Regions from separate parts of the Niveibacterium umoris genome, predicted to be linked through region 2. Evidence: predicted binding sites of a transcription regulator. Region 2 holds the regulator's gene; each other region holds the start of a gene.
The links. The regulator FNR, encoded in region 2, switches genes on or off when oxygen is low (the NO sensors DNR and NnrR bind a similar motif). The targets are predictions, from matches to a motif close to TTGANCTAGNTCAA.

Region 1: a site for FNR is predicted at 1,722-1,735, ahead of GGR36_RS17580 (chaperone NapD). Genes of this name have one in related genera too.
Region 3: a site for FNR is predicted at 2,338-2,351, ahead of coxB (cytochrome c oxidase subunit II). Genes of this name have one in related genera too.

Annotation. Positions count from the first base shown of each region.
Region 1 is NZ_JACIET010000002.1:1,220,066-1,224,366, reverse strand. It holds gene GGR36_RS17595 (class I SAM-dependent rRNA methyltransferase) at 1-49, opposite strand, end outside; gene GGR36_RS17590 (MAPEG family protein) at 174-560, shown strand; gene GGR36_RS21695 (GNAT family N-acetyltransferase) at 871-1,665, shown strand; gene GGR36_RS17580 (chaperone NapD) at 1,891-2,175, shown strand; gene napA (nitrate reductase catalytic subunit NapA) at 2,217-4,301, shown strand, end outside.
Region 2 is NZ_JACIET010000001.1:495,543-499,843, forward strand. It holds gene GGR36_RS02115 (PHA/PHB synthase family protein) at 1-1,309, shown strand, start outside; gene GGR36_RS02120 (SirB2 family protein) at 1,299-1,706, shown strand; gene fnr (fumarate/nitrate reduction transcriptional regulator Fnr) at 1,707-2,447, opposite strand; gene hemN (oxygen-independent coproporphyrinogen III oxidase) at 2,541-3,935, shown strand; gene GGR36_RS02135 (sulfite exporter TauE/SafE family protein) at 4,006-4,301, shown strand, end outside.
Region 3 is NZ_JACIET010000001.1:2,646,102-2,650,402, reverse strand. It holds gene GGR36_RS11885 (TlpA family protein disulfide reductase) at 1-189, opposite strand, end outside; gene GGR36_RS11880 (hypothetical protein) at 179-784, opposite strand; gene mpl (UDP-N-acetylmuramate:L-alanyl-gamma-D-glutamyl-meso-diaminopimelate ligase) at 870-2,219, shown strand; gene coxB (cytochrome c oxidase subunit II) at 2,545-3,390, shown strand; gene ctaD (cytochrome c oxidase subunit I) at 3,422-4,301, shown strand, end outside.

The DNA of each region.
Region 1 (4,301 bases), on a different contig from region 2:
GGCGCATGACGGAGCGCTCTTTGCCGGGGTTGAGGATGAGTTGGGCCATGTCGGCATCTCTTCGGGCAAAGCGGGATTTTCTCACGCCCACCGTTTGCCGCGCACCGGACACTGCATTTGGCTGATTTCGCGCCGCGCCGCTTACACTGCTGGCCACCTATCGGAGACCCACCATGAAAATCAGCTTCCTGTGCGTTTTGATCGCCGCGATCCAGCCATTCCTGTGGGCGCTCGCCGCGAAGGCCGGCGGTATCCGTAGCGGCACCCGCTACAACAACCACACCCCGCGCAACACACTGGCGAGCCTGACAGGCTGGCCGCAGCGCGCGAACTGGGCACAGCAGAACAGTTTCGAGGCCTTCCCCTTCTTCGCCGCCGCGGTGCTGATGGCGCATGTCGCCGGTGTCGCGCCCGCGCTGATCGACACCTGGGCGATCACCTTCATCGTCGCCCGCTTTGCCTATTTCGGCTGCTATGTGGCCGATCTGGCAACCGTGCGCAGCCTCGTCTGGTTCGTTGGCGTGGTGGCCTGCGCAAGGCTGATGCTGGCCGCCGCCTGATCCACCCGTTGCCAAGCGCGGCGCAGCGCCGCCACAATCGACGCAACGCGCATCCGACGGCGCCAAAGAACAAGAGACAAGACAGGGAGACAGGGCGCTGAAAGCACATCCGCCTGGCGGGGACGCCGCATCCGCACCGATCATCATCGACATCGAGGCCTCGGGCTTCGGGCCGCGCAGCTACCCGATCGAAGTCGGCGTCGCGCTGCCGGACAATCGTGCGCTGTGCAGCCTGATCCTGCCGGAACCGGAATGGACCCACTGGGACCCCGCCGCCGAATCGATCCACCACATCTCGCGCGAGACGCTGATGCGCCACGGCAAGTCAGCGGATCAGATGGCCGAGACCCTGAACCGGGAACTTGCCGGCAAGGTGGTCTATTCAGACGGCTGGGCCCACGACTACACCTGGCTCGCCTTGCTGTTCGATGCAGCCGAACGGGTGCCGGCCTTCCGGCTCGACAACCTGCGCACGCTGCTGAACGAGGAAGAGGCCAACCGCTGGCACGACACGAAGGCGCAAGTGCAGGCGGAACTGCATATCGAACGCCACCGCGCCAGCAACGACGCACGGGTGCTGCAACTGACGCTGATGCGGCTCAAGCACGGCCTGCAGCCGCTCGGCGAACGCGGCCGCACGCACGAGGCGCAATTGCTCGACGAGATGGCGCGCCTCGACGCGCTCACGCTGGGCGATCTGATCGCCGCCGAGAACGGCCAGTTCTCGACCGAAACCCGGCGCGAACACCATGCCGCCGCGCTGGCCTGCGGCGGCCGGATCATTTCGGAGCACCTGCAACACCGCCTCGCCGGTTACGTCCTGCTGCGCCCCACCGATGCCGAGACCTGGGAGATCCTCTCGATCAACATCCACCCTTGGTATCGCAGCACCGGCCTGCACCGGCGCCTGCTCGTGCGCACGCTGGCGCACCTGATCTCGCATGGCGCCGTCACGCTGCGCAGCCGGGTTTTGCCCGGCCATGAGGTGGCGGTACGCCTGCACGAGAAGCTGGGCTTCGCACGCGAGGGCGAGGCAGGCACTTCCGGCGGCCTGCACTATGTGATGCGTGTTTCAGACCTCGCCCGCCGCCTGCGACAAGGCTGAACGCCTTTTTGCGTCGCACAATAACCCTTTGATCTGTAAGGCCTAATGTCGCCGCATTGACGCCGGTCAATGCCGCGCCGGGTTGTCACGCGTCCAATCCAGACGCACCAAGGTGGAGCATGGCCGTCACGCGCGCTGAAACCACGCGCGTTCCGGCTGAGCGCCACCCTGCGTGTCCAGGCATCCGCCATAGCGATGCCGCGGCAAAGACAAAGGGGCGGGGATATGCGAATCGTTGGGCTGGTACTGCGCGCAAAACCGATGCATCTGGATGCCGTCTGTGCATCGCTTGCCGCACTGCCCGGCGTTGAGCTTCACGTGCGTGACGACAGCGAAGGCAAGCTCGTCGTCACGGTCGAAGACCTGCCCGGCCATGGCACCACCGAGACGCTCACGCAGGTTCAGCTGGTGCCGCATCTGGTGTGCACCACCCTCGCCTACGAATACGCCGACGACGCCACGTCGGACAATCCACCCGACCTGTCGCGAGCGTCTGCCACCCCGGCATGACGCACCGCGCGCACGACCCAGAACCCATCTCCGGAGGCAGCATGTCACTCACCCGACGCGACTTCATCAAGGCCAACGCAGCGGCCGCCGCAGCGGCCTCGGCAGGCTTGAGCCTTGCCGCACCGAAGAAAGATGCAGCGCCTGCTGCTGCGCCCGCCTCGCCTGATACAAACCTGCGCTGGGACAAGGCGCCCTGCCGCTTCTGCGGCACCGGCTGCTCGGTGCTGGTCGGCGTGCAGGGCGGCCGGGTGGTCGCCACGCAGGGTGACCCGGATGCCGAGGTGAACCGCGGCCTCAACTGCATCAAGGGCTACTTCCTGTCGAAGATCATGTACGGCGCGGACCGCCTGACGACGCCTCTGCTGCGCAAGAAGGATGGCGTCTATGACAAGAACGGCGAGTTCGTTCAGGTGTCGTGGAACGAGGCCTTCGACATCATGGCCGAAAAGTGGAAAGCCGCCCTGAAGGAAAAGGGCCCCACGTCGATCGCGATGTTCGGGTCCGGCCAATGGACGATCTGGGAAGGCTACGCCGCATCGAAGCTGATGAAGGCCGGCTTCCGCTCCAACAACATCGACCCCAACGCGCGCCACTGCATGGCCAGCGCGGTCACCGGCTTCATGCGCACCTTCGGCATGGACGAGCCGATGGGCTGCTACGACGACATCGAGAACGCCGACGCCTTCGTGCTGTGGGGCTCGAACATGGCGGAGATGCACCCGATCCTGTGGACGCGCATCACCGACCGCCGCCTCTCGCACCCGAACTGCCAGGTGCATGTGCTGTCGACCTTCGAGCATCGCAGTTTCGAGCTGGCCGACAACGGCATGATCTTCACGCCGCAGACCGATCTGGCGATCCTGAACTTCATCTGCAACCACATCATCCAGACGGGCAAGGTCAACAAGGCCTTCGTCAAGGAGCACGTGAATTTCAAGCGCGGTGAGACCGACATCGGTTTCGGCCTGCGTCCGAACCACGCGCTGGAGAAGGACGCGAAGTTCAACGGCTACCCCGGCGCCGACGGCAAGCCGAAGAACAATCCGAGCGACGCGACACCGATCACTTACGAGGAGTTCGCGAAGTTCGTCTCCGAGTACACGGCGGAAAAGGTCAGCAAGCTCTCGGGCGTGCCGGTCGATCGGCTGAAGAAACTCGCCGAGCTCTACGCCGACCCGAAGACCAAGGTCGTTTCGTTCTGGACCATGGGCTTCAACCAGCACACGCGCGGCACCTGGGTCAATAACATGATCTACAACGTGCATCTGCTGGTGGGCAAGATCTCGGAGCCGGGCAACGGCCCCTTCTCGCTGACCGGCCAGCCATCGGCCTGCGGCACCGCGCGGGAAGTGGGTACCTTCGCGCACCGCCTGCCGGCGGACATGCTGGTGACCAACCCGGACCACCGCAAGCACGCGGAAGAGATCTGGCAACTGCCGGAAGGCACGATCCCCGACAAGATCGGCCTGCACGCCGTGGCGCAGAGCCGCGCGCTGAAAGACAGCAAGGTGAAGTGCTACTGGACCAGCACCACCAACAACATGCAGGCCGGGCCCAACGTCAACGGCGAGATCTACCCCGGCTGGCGGAATCCGGAAGCCTTCGTCGTCGTGTCCGACGCCTACCCTACGGTGTCTGCACTGTCGGCCGACCTGATCCTGCCGGCCGCGATGTGGACCGAAAAGGAAGGCGCCTTCGGCAATGCCGAGCGCCGCACGCAGTTCTGGCGCCAGCAGGTGCAGGCGCCGGGCGAGGCACGTTCTGACCTGTGGCAGTTCGTCGAGTTCTCCAAGCGCTTCAAGGTCGAAGAAGTGTGGCCAGCCGAGCTGATCGCAAAGAAGCCGGAATACAAAGGCAAGACGCTGTACGACGTGCTGTACGCGAACAAGGTGGTCAACAAGTTCCCGCTCGCCGAACTCGAGAAGGTGAACGGCCACGCGATCAAGGGCTATTCCAACAACGAAGCGACGGCCTTCGGCTTCTACCTGCAGAAGGGGTTGTTCGAGGAATACGCGCAGTTCGGCCGCGGCCATGGTCACGACCTTGCCGCGTTTGACGTCTATCACAAGGCACGCGGCCTGCGCTGGCCAGTCGTCGATGGCAAGGAAACCCTGTGGCGCTATCGC
Region 2 (4,301 bases):
CAATGCGGTGGCGCCCACCAATTTCCTTTGGCTGAACCCGGTCGCGCAGCGTGCCGCAGTTGCGAGCCAGGGCGCGACGCTCAAGGCCGGCTGGCAGAATTTCATGGAGGATCTGCGTGCAGGTGATATCCGCATGGCCGATCCGAGCGATTTCAAGGTTGGGCGCAACCTTGGCCAGACCCCAGGCGCGGTCGTGGCTCGCACAAGGCTTGTCGAAGTCATCCACTACACACCGACGGCGCAGGCGGTCCATCGGATGCCGGTGGTCATCATCACCCCTTGGATCAACAAGTTCTACATTCTGGATTTGACGTCAAGAAAGAGTCTGGTTCGCTATTTGCGGGATGCGGGTTTCGACGTCTACATCACAAGCTGGAAGAATCCGGACGCCAAGATGCGGGATGTGCGCTTCGACGACTACCTGCTTGAGGGCATCGACGCGACGATCCAGACCGCGCGTACGCTTTCCGGGTCCGACAAGGTGCATGCCGTCGGCTATTGCATTGGCGGGACGGGCCTGTCGATGTACATGGCATGGGCCAACCGGCGCTATGCACCTGAGGCGATGCCAGTGGCCCACTGGACTTTGTTCACGACCTTGGTCGACTTCGCCAAGCCGGGCGACGTCGAGGTCTTCATCGATGAGGGAAGCGTCAGGTACTTGACCCGGGCGATGGAGCAGCGTGGCTATCTGGATGGGCGCGACATGGCGACCTCGTTCAGGCTGCTCAGATCGAACCCCTTGATCTGGCAGTACGTGGTTCAGGGCTACCTGATGGGCGAGAAGCCGCCGGCGTTCGACGTCTTGTACTGGAACATGGATACGACCCGAATGCCGTATGCCATGCATGCGTGGTACTTGCGCGAGCTCTACTTGCAGAACAAGCTGATCGAACCCGACGCGCTGTCGGTGGCGGGCGAGTCAATTGATCTGGGGCGGATCAATCAGCCGCTCTATGCAGTAGCCGCTGAAGACGATCACATCGCGCCTTGGCGCCAGGCGTTTCGCGTGATGAATTTCGTCCGCGGCGAAAAACGCTTCGTCTTGTCATCCAGTGGTCACATCCTTGGCATTGTGAATCCGCCGGTGCAACCGCCCAAGCGTGAGTACTGGATCGCGACCGCACATCGCACCGACAGTGCCCATGCGTGGCGCGAACGGGCGGAACATCTTGCTGGAAGCTGGTGGGAGGACTGGACGGCGTGGTTGGGGGAACGCTGCGGCGAGCAAGTCGCACCGCCTCCGCTCGCTACGGCAGCCTATCCGGAGCTCGCGGCTGCGCCTGGCGAATACGTGCTTGAGCGTTGAACTGGCGGCAATCGGGGTGGATTACGTCTGGCTCAAGGGCGTCCACGTTGGCTGCGCGATCATCTCCGGGTGCGGATTCGTCGCCCGAGGCGTAGGCGTGATGCGATCCGCCTCGTGGGTCGAGCGACGCTGGGTCCGGATCGTGCCGCACGTTGTGGATTCGATACTTCTTGCGTCAGCGATTGCGCTTGCTTGTGCGCTCGGCGTGGTGCCGGTTCGAAATGATTGGCTGAGCGCCAAAGTTGTGGCGCTGCTGGCCTATGTGATGCTCGGCAGCGTTGCGCTCAAACGTGGGCGGACAGACAAAGAAAAAGCGGCCGCTTTCGCGGCCGCCTTGGCGGTATTCGGCTACATCGTGTCGGTAGCGCACACGCATAGCCCGATCCCGTGGCGCTGATCAGACGTTTGCGCGACCGATCAGGCGGCGCAGGCCTTCAGCATCCAGGATCTGGATGTGCTTCTGATGGACGCTGATCAGTCCGTCATCCTGGAACTTCGAGAATGCGCGGCTCACTGTTTCGAGTTTCAGTCCAAGGTAAGACCCGATCTCTTCGCGCGTCATCCGCAGGTGGAACTCGGACGCCGAATAGCCCCTCAAGCGCATGCGTTGCGACAGGTTGATCAGGAAGGCGGCCAGCCGCTCTTCCGCTCGCATCGAACCGAGCAGCATCATGATGCCCTGTTCGCGCACGATCTCGCGGCTCATGAACTTGTGGAACTGACGCTGCAAGGGTTCGATCCGGCGTGACAGTTCCTCAAGGCGCTCGAACGGGATCATGCAGACGTCGGAATCCTCCAGCGCCACGGCATTGCAGACGTGGCGGTCGGTCGAGATGCCGTCGAGTCCGAGGATCTCGCCAGCCATCTGGAAGCCGGTGACCTGATCGCGACCATCTTCGGTCAGGATGTCGGTTTTGAAGAAACCGGTCCGAATCGCGTAGATCGCCTCGAAGGGTTCGCCCGCGCGGTAAAGGTGCTGCTGCCGCTTCACTTTCTTTCGCGCAGTGATGAGTCCGTCGATGCGTTCAAGATCGACATCGTCGAGCCCGACCGGCAGACAGAGTTCCTTAAGATTACATTGGGTGCACGCAGTTCGCAGGTTTACGGCCGTCAGCGCAATGGTGGCGGGTTTTTCCAAGTCTGGTGCTCCAAGTGGGCTAGTTGATGGCAATCAAACGGCTCCTACGGAGTTCATGACACCTTCCGGCATCCACAGAGAGAAAACAAAACAATGAATCAAATTGAGCAGATGCCGGTCTTCGACCGCGATCTCATCCGCCGCTTCGACGTTTCAGGTCCGCGCTACACGTCTTACCCGACGGCGGACCGCTTCAATGAGGGCTTCGGACGCACCGACTTCGCAAGACATCTGGGTCTGCGAGCGCAGGGCGGCCTGATGAAACCCCTCTCATTATATTTCCACATTCCGTTCTGCGATACGGTCTGCTTCTATTGCGCGTGCAACAAGATCGTCACGAAGGATCGCAGTCGTGCCGAACGTTACCTCCAGTACCTCGACAAAGAGATGGGTCTGGTCGCGGCGCAACTCGCCGGATCCCGCCTGGTTTCGCAGATGCACTGGGGCGGCGGTACGCCGACCTTCCTGTCGGACAGTGAAATCCGCGAACTGTTCCGCGCCATCCGTAGTCATTTCACGCTGACCGAAGGGGGCGAGTATTCGATCGAGGTCGATCCCCGGCGGGTCTCGGCTGAAACGGTCGCGCTCCTTGGTGCCGAAGGCTTCAACCGGATGAGCGTCGGTGTGCAGGATTTCGATCCGGTCGTGCAGGCAGCGGTCAATCGAATCCAGTCTGTCGATGAGACGGCTTCGGTCATCAACGCCGCGCGCGCCAATGGTTTCCGGTCCGTCAGCATTGATCTAATCTACGGCCTGCCGTTCCAGAGCGTCGAGCGCGTGAGCCGCACGCTGGACACCGTTCTGAGCCTTTCGCCGGACCGCCTCGCGCTGTACAACTACGCTCATCTGCCGACGCGATTCATGCCGCAGCGGCGCATCAACGCGGCGGATCTGCCGAGTGCCGATCAGAAGCTTGAAATACTGGGCATGGCGATCGACAAACTCACGCGCGCCGGCTACGTGTTCATCGGTATGGATCACTTCGCCAAACCTGACGACGAGATGGCCGTGGCGCAGCGGAATGGGCGCTTGTACCGCAATTTCCAGGGTTATTCGACGCATTCGGACTGCGATCTGCTCGGATTCGGCGTTTCTTCGATCGGCAAGGTGGGCTCCGCCTACATCCAGTCGGCGAAGACTCTGGAGGACTACTACGCATCGATCGACCGCGATGAACTGCCTGTGGTGCGCGGATACGAGATGAGTTTCGACGACCAGCTCCGGTATGCGGTCATCCAGAGTCTGATGTGTCACTTCGAGATCGATTTCGGCGCCTTCGAACAGGGTTGGGGCATCAAATTCTCCGACTACTTTGCGCAGGAACTCGAGGCATTGCGCGGTCACGAGCGCGATGGTTTGTGCACCGTCACACCGCATGGCGTGGAAGTCAGCGTCCCGGGGCGCATGCTCGCTCGCGTCCTGGCCATGGTGTTCGACGCGCATCTGCGCAGCGACCGCGAAGTGGTGCGCTACTCGAAGGTGATCTGAACGCGGGGCTGCGGGCGCTACACTGGCCTCCTTTTCCGCTCGGCGGGTGCAATAAACTGCCGCGAACTGCATGCCTGAAGCTGGATACTTTGCCGCCGCACTGATCGGCCTGTTGGGAGGGACGCACTGCGTTGGCATGTGCGGCGGACTGGTTGCCGCGCTCACGGTCAATCTACCAGGGCAGGCCCGCACGTCGGCCTTGTTGCCGATACACCTCGCGTACAACCTTGGTCGGATAAGCAGTTACACCCTGGCCGGGTGCTTCATGGGTGCGGTGGGGTCGACTGGCTTCCTTCTCAACCGAATCTTGCCAGTGCAGATGGCGTTCTACGTTGCGGCAAACGTCATGCTGCTGTTGCTTGGGCT
Region 3 (4,301 bases), 2.2 Mb from region 2:
CTGCCCCTGTGGATCCTGCAGGTGGGCGGCGAGCAGTTGCTCCACGGCGGCGGTATTTGTGACGACAGTTGGGGACTCGGTGGCGTCGTCGCGATGCTGGCCTGCGCGCCAGCCGGCGTATGCCGCCACCGCGGCGACCACCACGATGAGTGCGACCGAAACCGCTCGCCGCATGCGATCAGCGTTCATGTGAGGCATCCGTAGCGCAGAGTGCTTCGACGGCGGGCAGGCGTGCGCGGTCCGAGCCATTGCGGCGCGGTATCCGCTCGGCGAGCGGCCCGAATACGCAGAGCTTGACCGGCACTTCGTCCCATTCAAAGGCCAGTATCGCTTCCGGCGATTCCGGCCCGGGGCGGCGGATCTCGCGGTGTTCGTATTCGAGTGCCTCGTTCAGCAGGAAGATCTCGACTTCCTTGGCGCTGTCCGCAAACACGTCGATCTCGACCTCGGAAAAGCCATTGGCGCTGCCGTCCAGTACCGCACCGGTCAAGGCAGGGCGCCATGGGGCGAGCAGGCGCATCACTTCACAGGCGGTTTCGCGCATCGTCTGCAGTCGCTCGTCGTGCTCGTCGTCCGGGTAAAGGGATTGATACTCGCGCAGTGCAGCGTCGATCTCGGCATTGTTCGGCATCGCTTCGCCATCGGTGATCCCGAGCTGGCGTGCGGCCTTGCGTTTTGCGAGCCCGTAGTCGGAGATGCCGTCCTCGGCCATCAGACGGGCGGCGAGTGCAGCGACATTCTGGCGAAGCGAACTGCGGGGAGGCGGGGCGTCGTGGAGCGGCATCGGACGTGGGGCCTTGAGGTGTCGGCTACAATCAGCGCCTATTCTAACCACACCGCGCGCCGCCATCGGCCGCGCGCCGCTTCTGATGCACATTCACATTCTCGGGATCTGCGGCACCTTCATGGGAGGTATCGCGTTGCTCGCGCGTGCCGCCGGCCATCGCGTCACTGGCTGCGACGCCAATGTATACCCGCCGATGAGTACACAGCTCGAAGCGCAGGGGATCGGCCTGATCGAAGGCTACGACCCCGCGCAGCTCGATCTGGGGGCGGATGTCTATGTGGTCGGCAATGCGGTCTCGCGGGGGAATCCGCTGCTGGAGGCGATCCTCGATCGCGGCCTGCCCTACACCTCGGGGCCGCAATGGCTCGCCGAACAGATCCTGCCGGGCAAGTGGGTGCTGGCGGTCGCCGGCACGCATGGCAAGACCACGACGACGTCGATGCTGACGTACTTGCTCGAAACCGCGGGGCTCAATCCCGGGTTTCTGGTTGGTGGTGTGCCGGAGGATTTCGGCGTTTCCGCGCGGCTGACCGATTCGTCGTTCTTCGTGATCGAGGCGGATGAGTACGACACCGCTTTCTGCGACAAGCGTTCGAAGTTCGTGCATTACCGGCCGCGTACCGCGATCCTGAACAACCTCGAATACGACCACGCCGACATCTTCCCCGACCTCGCGGCGATCGAAACCCAGTTTCATCATCTGGTGCGGACCATTCCGCGCGGTGGCCGGATCGTCGCCAACGCTGCGGAAGACAGCCTCAAGCGCGTCATCGCGCGCGGTTGCTGGAGCGAGATCGAATGGTTCAACGATGCGGCCGGCTGGGCAGCCGACGAGGGTGATTCGGCGGCCGAGGCCCGCTTTGCGCTGGCGGGTGCCGAGTTGGGTAGCGCAGAGGTGCCCATCGCCGGCGCCCACAACCGCGCCAACGCGTTGGCCGCGATCGCCGCGGCGCGCCACGTCGGTGTCCGGCCGCTGGACGCCATCGCCGCGCTGCCCGCCTTCAAGGGCATCAAGCGCAGGATGGAAGTGCGTGGTGTGGTCAACGGCGTGACCGTCTATGACGACTTTGCACATCATCCGACTGCGATCCAGACCACGATTGAAGGTCTGCGTCGCCGGCAACCGCAAGGGCGCATCCTCGCGGTGCTCGAACCCCGTTCGAACACGATGAAGCTCGGAACCATGAAAGACCGGCTCGCGCCCAGTCTCGCGCTGGCCGACTTCGTCTTCTGCTACGCCCACAAGCTTGGCTGGAGCCCTGCGGAGGCGCTGCTGCCGCTTGGCAACAAGGCGCAAACGCACGAATCACTCGACGCATTGGTGCATGCGGCAGTGCAGGAATCCGAGCCGGGCGATCACATCCTCGTCATGAGTAACGGTGGTTTCGGCGGTGTGCATCAGAAGTTGCTGGACGCGTTGGCGCAGCGCTGAACGCTTTCTGCGTAACGAGAGAAGGGCGCCTGCGGGCGCCCTTTTTGTTTGGCTGCAAGGGCTGTGCTTGCCCGGGCAATCAGATATTGCGACGCATCATAAGCGGCGACGCAACACATTGATATGCATCAACATTTCTTGCTGAGTGCGGCGACGCTGTGGCACCATCAAAACCGTACGTGGCGGGCGCTCCGGAAAAGGTGTCGTTCCCCCACACGGGAGTTGGAGTTGCGGCAAGCGGTCGTGTGAGGCATCGCAGCGTCGGGTGCTCAAGGACTGCAACGCTGTCGTCAGACGCAGCACTCATCCGGTGTTTTGGAGACCCATGAGGCATACCACTCGCGCAGCGCTTCCCTTTGCGACCACCTTTGTCGCATTCACCGCGTCCGCCAGCGACGCGCGTTACAACCTCCAGACGCCGGTGACCGGCATCGCCGAGCAGATCCACGGCATGCATATGCTGATGCTGCTGATCTGCCTGGTGATCTTTGTCGCCGTGTTCGGCGTGATGTTCTGGTCCGTCTTCAAGCACCGCAAGTCGAAGGGCGCGGTGGCAGCGCACTTTCATGAGAACACTGCGGTCGAGATTGCGTGGACGGTGGTGCCGGTGCTGATTCTCCTCGGCATGGCCTACCCGGCCACCAAGACCGTGATCGCGATGAAGGATACGTCGAACCCCGACATCACCATCAAGGCCACTGGCTACCAGTGGATGTGGGGTTACGACTACCTCAAGGGCGAGGGCGAGGGTGTTCGCTTCGTTTCGATGATGTCGACGCCGCGTGAGCAGATCGAAGGCGCGGCTGCAAAAGGCCCGAACTACCTGCTCGAAGTCGACAACCCGGTGGTGGTGCCGGTCGGCAAGAAGATCCGCATCCTGACCACCGCGAATGACGTCATCCATTCCTGGTGGGTGCCGGCCTTCGGCGTGAAGCAGGACGCGATTCCCGGCTTCATCCGTGACACCTGGTTCCGCGCCGAGCAGGAAGGCGTGTATCGCGGCAATTGCGCCGAACTTTGCGGCAAGGAGCATGGCTTCATGCCGATCGAAGTGCACGTCGTATCTGCAGAGAAGTATGCCGAGTGGGTCGCGGCACAGAAGAAACGCATGGCCGAGCAGGCGCAACCCGCTGCGCCGCAGGCCTCCGCCAATCCGGCAACGGCCGGTTGAAACGCACCGATTCCGAGACAGGAGCTAGCGCATGAGTGCGGTCCCTCACGGCCTTGAACATGGACATGACCACCATCAGCCGAGCGGCCTGATGCGCTGGATCACGACGACGAACCACAAGGACATCGGCACGATGTACCTGATCTTCAGCTTCATCATGTTCCTCTCCGGGGGCGTGATGGCGCTGACGATCCGTGCCGAGCTCTTCCAGCCGGGCCTGCAGGTGGTGCAGCCGGAATTCTTCAACCAGCTCACCACCATGCACGGGCTGGTGATGGTTTTCGGCGCGATCATGCCGGCCTTCGTCGGCTTCGCGAACTGGCAGATTCCGCTGATGATCGGCGCGAGTGACATGGCCTTCGCGCGCATGAACAACTGGAGCTTCTGGCTGCTGCCACCGGCTGCCCTGCTGCTGGTGGGCTCCTTCTTCGTGCCCGGTGGTGCTACCGCAGCCGGCTGGACGCTCTACGCGCCGCTCTCGATCCAGATGGGCATGGGCATGGACATGGCGATCTTCGCGGTCCACATCATGGGCATCAGCTCGATCATGGGCGCGATCAACATCGTCGTGACGGTGCTGAACATGCGCGCCCCCGGCATGACGCTGATGAAGATGCCGCTGTTCTGCTGGACCTGGCTGATCACCGCCTACCTGCTGATTGCGGTGATGCCGGTGCTGGCCGGCGCAGTCACGATGATCCTCACCGACCGGCATTTCGGCACCAGCTTCTTCAACGCGGCCGGTGGCGGCGACCCGGTGCTCTACCAGCATGTGTTCTGGTTCTTCGGGCACCCCGAGGTCTACATCATGATCCTGCCGGCCTTCGGCATCGTCTCGCAGGTGATCCCGACCTTTGCGCGCAAGCCCCTGTTTGGCTACGCGTCGATGGTGTACGCGACCGCCTCGATCG